One region of the Thalassotalea maritima genome, then DNA from elsewhere that is predicted to be linked to it. Evidence: riboswitches for the same ligand, from Rfam matches in the RefSeq annotation. Region 1 holds a riboswitch; the other holds the start of a gene.
The links. A riboswitch is a leader RNA that binds a small molecule or an ion and turns the genes downstream of it on or off. The one in region 1 is predicted to bind lysine.

Region 2: linked by a shared signal. The riboswitch ahead of dapA (4-hydroxy-tetrahydrodipicolinate synthase) and the one ahead of ACAX20_RS06155 (Na+/H+ antiporter NhaC family protein) in region 1 are both predicted to bind lysine.

What each region holds. Positions count from the first base shown of each region.
Region 1 is NZ_CP166919.1:1,393,637-1,396,833, reverse strand. It holds gene ACAX20_RS06160 (LysM peptidoglycan-binding domain-containing protein) at 1-969, shown strand, start outside; lysine riboswitch at 1,176-1,348, shown strand; gene ACAX20_RS06155 (Na+/H+ antiporter NhaC family protein) at 1,407-2,990, shown strand; gene ACAX20_RS06150 (hypothetical protein) at 3,100-3,197, shown strand, end outside.
Region 2 is NZ_CP166919.1:2,770,433-2,773,629, forward strand. It holds gene ACAX20_RS12350 (crotonase/enoyl-CoA hydratase family protein) at 1-742, shown strand, start outside; gene dapA (4-hydroxy-tetrahydrodipicolinate synthase) at 838-1,734, opposite strand; lysine riboswitch at 1,834-2,015, opposite strand; gene ACAX20_RS12360 (methyltransferase) at 2,218-3,197, shown strand, end outside.

The DNA of each region.
Region 1 (3,197 bases):
CAAGGCCGAGTGTCTCGTGCCATGAAAGCCAATGCGCGCAAAGGTAAACCGACTGACTTTTGGCACTTAAAATTGCCAAAAGAAACGCGTGACTATGTGCCAAAATTACTCGCACTTGCTGAGATTGTAAAAGACCCACAACGCTTTAATGTGGAGTTATATGCCATTGCCAACAAGCCGGTGATTTCATCGGTTGATATTGGCTCACAGCTCGATTTAGCATTGGCTGCTGACATGGCTGATTTAACGGTTGACGAGTTACATGCATTGAACCCTGGTTTTAACCGTTGGGCGACCGCGCCAGATGGACCGCACTCTTTGTTGTTACCAAACAATAAAGTGGAGGCTTTTCAACAGCGCCTTGCAAAACTGGAAGAAAAAGACCGTTTAAGCTGGCAACGTTACAGAATCAAGAGTGGCGACAGCTTGTCGGTAATCGCTCGTCGTTTTAACACAACGGTGACGGTTATCAAAGAAGCCAACAACATGGCGGATAACAGCATTCGCACCGGTAAATACTTGTTGATCCCAACAGCAACGCAATCGCTGGATCGTTACAAGTCATATGAACAAGTGCGTTTGTCAAAACTTTCAAAAAAAGGCAGTGGCAAAAAATTGGTTCATACCGTGCAACGAGGCGATACGCTATGGGATATTGGTCAAAAATATAAGGTCAGTAGTAAGCAAATTGCTAAATGGAATGGTTTCGCACCAAAGGACATGTTGCGTCTTGGACAAAAGCTCACCATTTGGACCAACGCTAATGATAACGCGAAAAAGAGTGCCTCAGGAAATACGGTTGTTCGCAACATTAACTACCGCGTTAAATCAGGTGACTCGTTAGCTCGTATTGCCAATAAGTTTAATGTGTCGATTGGTGACATTGAAAAATGGAACAATCTCAATCGAGGCAAATACCTACAACCTGGGCAAATGCTAAAACTATCAGTAAACATTACCAGTATTTAATGGCTCTAATACTACTTATTGATAAGTAAATTCAAGCCACAATCGTTCAGCGATTGTGGCTTTTTACACCCCTGTCGGCGAGTTTTACATTTAGATTACAGAAAAAACTTTTTCAGCCGTTATAATTAGCGCAAGCATTCGCTGTGCATTTTGTTTTTTTCAAAAATATCATGCACAATGAAGCACATAGACGGTACACAGACCGTTCATTAAGTAGAGGTGCGATACACATCAGTAATCATGGTTAGGGTGATGCCTATAAGTCATGATGAAAGGGTTTGTCGCCGAAACAAAGTGATGCATCAACATCCATTGTTGGGGTTGCGTTGAATAAGCGTAACACTGCCATAGTAATAACCTATGGAGCGCTACGAAGTATCTTGCCACACTGCTGTTGCACTCTTCGATTTTGCGTTTCTATAACTACAGAAACACACATGGAATTAAACGATTTTTCACACTCTATGCTGTCGGTATTACCGGCTCTTTTGGCATTGATGCTCGCCATCATCACCCGTAAAGTTATTATTGCTTTAGGGCTTGGTATTTTATTGGGCGCATTGTTACTCAACAATTTTGATCTACTCAGTAGTGCCTCGTACGTCGCCTCGACTGTCGGCGGTGTCTTTATCGAAGACGGCGGTATCAACAGTTGGAACATGTCCATTATTGCCTTCTTATTGCTACTTGGCATGATCACCTCACTGTTAAGCGTCAGTGGCGCTACCCTCGCCTTTGCCAACTGGGCAATGAGTAAAATTAAAAGCAAACGCGGTGCTAAGTTATTAGCTGCGTTTCTTGGCGTCTTTATTTTTGTCGACGACTACTTTAACTCACTTGCAGTTGGTACCGTCTCTCGTCCAGTTACTGATCGGTACAAAGTCTCACGAGCAAAACTCGCCTATATTCTCGACTCAACCGCGGCGCCGATGTGTATATTAATGCCGTTATCATCATGGGGTGCCTACATTATGACCATTATGGCCGGCATTTTAGCAACCCATGGGATCACAGAATATTCACCTTTAAGTGCCTACTTAGCGGCAATTCCAATGAATTTTTATGCGGTTTTTGCCCTGCTACTGGTGTTCGCGGTGATCATTTTTGATATCAATGTCGGGGCAATGTCTCGTCATGAGCACAGCGCCAGTCAAGGCCACGATCTAGCAAAAGTTGATGTGGCAGATAACACGCCAAAAAGTGCGACGTTAGTAAATGCAAAAGCCAGTGATTTAATCTTACCTATTTTGCTCATGGTCATTGCCACCGTTGGCTTTATGATTTATACCGGCGCGCAAGCGTTGGCTGGCGATAATAAAGCGTTTAACTTATTCGCAGCTTTTGAAAATACCGATGTGGGAATGTCATTGGTGTATGGTGCATTAGTCGGCCTTGCGGCGACACTGATAAGTGTTTTGCGTCAGCGCATTGCTGCAAAAGATATCTTTATCGCCGCTAAAAATGGCGCGCATTCGATGCTAGGTGCGATTTTAATCTTATTGTTTGCCTGGACCATAGGTAGTGTTATCGGCGATATGAAAACCGGCAGCTATTTGTCATCGTTAACGCAAGGTAATATCGACTTAGCGTGGCTACCAGTACTGCTGTTTGTTTTATCGGGCTTTATGGCATTTTCAACCGGTACCTCATGGGGCACTTTCGGAATTATGCTGCCTATTGCTGGCGATATGGCCGCGGCTGCCGACATTACCTTGATGCTACCTATGCTATCGGCAGTATTAGCTGGCTCGGTATTTGGTGATCACTGCTCGCCGATATCCGATACCACCATATTGTCGTCAACCGGCGCGCGCTGTCACCACATTGATCACGTGACCACGCAATTGCCGTATGCACTGTCTATCGCCGCTATTTCTGCTGTTGGCTTTATTGTCGTTGGCTTTACCCTATCGACGAGCATGGCGTTTTTAGTCACTAGTTTGTTCTTTGTTGGACTAGTGGGCTTATTGCGCTTGATAAGCCTTGGTAACGAACAAGACAAACAAGCCAATGCTTCGTAACTAAAGAACCGAGATATACTCGCTTTACTATAAAGCGCATTCAAGCCGTATAAACGAAAAAAGCTCAGCGCCGTTAACCCTGTTAACAATTAACGCTGAGCTTTTTGATATGACATGCCAAATTGAGAAGAAACGTATTGAGTTGACTGTCGAACAACTCGGAAACTTTAAAGCGATAAACTGCTTAAACAATCACGACTGCAAAGC
Region 2 (3,197 bases), 1.4 Mb from region 1:
CGCCTTAAATATGCCAATGTTTAAGCAACTTGATAGCACGATTAAATCGTTACGTAAAAATCGGCAAGTTCGCGCGGTGATCGTTTCTGGCAGTGGGGCAAGTTTTTGTTCTGGTCTCGATATTAAAGCCATTATGAACTCGCCGAGTAACGTTATACGGTTGCTATTTAAATGGCTACCTTGGCAAGCAAACTTAGCACAACGTGTCAGTTATGGCTGGCGACAATTGCCCGTCCCAGTTATATTTGCTATCCACGGTCATTGCTATGGCGGTGGCTTACAAATTGCCTTAGGTGGGGACTATCGAATTGCCAGTAGTGATGCCCACTTTTCGATTATGGAAGGTAAATGGGGATTAATCCCCGACATGGCCGGTAATGCGCCTCTAAGTGAGCTGATGCCTTATGACCAAGCCCTTAAGCTCGCTATGACCGCTGATGTTATTGACGCGAAGCAAGCACGGTCATTTAATCTGATCAGTGAAGTTGCGAATAATCCACTACAACAGGCTATTGACCTAGCTAAGCGCTTAATCGAACGATCCCCCGACACCGTCGCTGCCAATAAACGCCTGTACCGTCGGTGTTGGCATAGTGGCAAAGGTCGTTGGCTAATGCTAGAAAGTATTTACCAAATAAAAAACATGCTCGGTAAAAACATGAAAATTGCCATCAAGCGGCAACAACAAAAAGATGCAAAGCAAGAGGTTAGTGACGAATATCAACCCAGAATGCGCTGGTAGCGAATCGCGAGTTATTTTTAAAACGCCGAACCAGCGTGAGTTTATTTCGACAGGTAACCAATTGCCAGTTACCTGTGTTCAAAGCTGCGCAGCGATTAAGCTGTGACGTTTTTATACCAAGCACTAATAGCCTCATCAGCTGTCTGCAGATTAGTATGACTTGGCAATTCGCGATGTGTTAGTGGCGCACGCAATACCGGTGTGCTAATTTGCCCTTGTTTGTGCATTAACACTTTAACAGGAATAGGGTTAGCCACCTCAAATAAAGCACTAACGGCATTGTACCATGTTGGAAATAAGCCTTGAGTTTCACCGGCCAGTGATTTACGCACGTACAAGTTAGTTGCCTCAGGCCAAGCATTAGCGCATACCGAAACCAACCCTACAGCCCCCGCTGAGGCTAAATATGGCATCAAGCCATCTTCACCTGAGTACATTTTTAGGTTGGGGGCTGCCTCAACATAGGCAAGAAACTCATTGATATCACCGCTAGCTTCTTTCATCGCCCAAAGATTTGGATGCTGAGCGAGGTTTGCAACCGCCTGTACAGGGATGCTCGCGCCAGTTCGTGATGGCACGTTATAAATCATGCACGGTAATAACGCGGCATCCATTAGCGCCTTAAACCACTCAGTTTGTCCCACTACACCTGGTTTTGTATATAGCGGTGCAGTAAGTAAATAGCAGTGCACAGGCAATTGATTACAACGTTTGATCCATTCTTGCTGTTGTGTAAGGTTAGAGCCGCCAACAGCGACCATTAGCGGTACTGTTGGCTGCAAGTCACATACAAACTTAACGATTTCGTATTGTTGCTCTGGCTCAATGGCAAGTCCTTCGCCCGTACTACCACAAATTAAAATACCATTGTTGGCTCGCTCTTGTTGAGCAACGACGCTTTTTAGGCTGGCAAAGTCTACTTGGCCTTGTTCATCAAACGGCGTTACCAATGCGGTCCACAAAGAAAAGTCATCAAGTTGAAAAGTTGTCATGTTTTGTCTCATTACTGCCCGAATGACAGCACGAATCGAGCGCTCCATTCGGCGATTTTTTATTAGAAAAGTGAAAGACTGGTGTAACGTCAAACCGCTACGACCAGAAGCACTCCACTTAACCCATATTCGTTAAGCGACAGCTGCACGGATTCAGCCGTTACAGCCGACATTGTGACGCCCTATATCGTCACAATGCCTCGGCGATAATCCCCATCATTATCTATCTTCGGGTTAGGCCCTCCAGATAACTGCCTGGTTAACGCTCCTCTTCTGATCCCCTATAATTGAGGAAATATATCAGTGCAATATTTTGCTGACTAATACCAATAGGCATAAAGTGCCAGTTATTTAATCATTTTAGTACTAACAATGCAATCTGAGGCAAGCCCGAACGTATGGCAAAATTTGCTTTTTAAATATTTGCTAGCGTGAGAAAATACCATGGCAGATAGTAATCAATAATCAACTTGGCACATCCTTATGAGTTTAACTAACCCGTCACAACTTCTTGTTCGCAATATGCATTTACTCGAAGGAAACAATATCTTGGTCATCGGCTGCCCCGATCCATTATTTTTTCAAGAACTAAGTGAACACAGCCCGCATGCCCAAGTGACAAGTTACAACATCAACTATGCCGATCATCAGGCGATTAAACAACAAAACCCAGATGTCGACTGTGTATTTAGCGAGCAATATCACACAATCAATAAGCATGACTTAGTCATCTATTATTTTCCAAAATCAAAGCCTGAATTTGTTATGCACATGGCCATGCTCAGTAATTATTTAACTGAACAGGCTATTGTGATGTTCGTTGGCGAAAACAAAGGTGGGGTCAAGTCCGTTACTAAGCTAGCCAAACCTTATGCAGCGCGTTGTGATAAGGTCGACTCGGCGCGCCACTGTATCTTATTCGAAATGATTTTTAATAATCAAAGCTGCGACTTTGACCTAGAACAATGGTTTAAATCCTACCCATTAACCCTAAATGATACCACTCTGATAGTTAAGGCACTGCCAGGCGTCTTTAGCCATAGTGAACTTGATATTGGCACTAAGTTACTATTAGACAATTTGCCAGCGTTATCGGGACAAGTGCTTGATTTTGGTTGTGGTGCTGGTGTTATCGGTTGTTTCGTAAAAAAAGCCAATCCGCACGTTCGCATCGATATGCTCGATGTAAATGCCCTAGCGATCGCCAGTGCAAAACGTACTCTGCAAGAAAACCAACTTGAGGGTCACGTATTCGCATCCAATGGCTTACAGCAGGTTACTGATAATTACCATGTGGTATTATCAAACCCACCGTTTCATCAGGGTTTAAAAACCCATTACTTCGTTACGGAACAATTTTTAGAAAATATTAAGCATCATATGCAACCTAAAGCGACACTCACCATTGTCGCCAATAACTTTTTAAAGTACGCCCCTATCATCAAGAACGCGTTAAATAACTA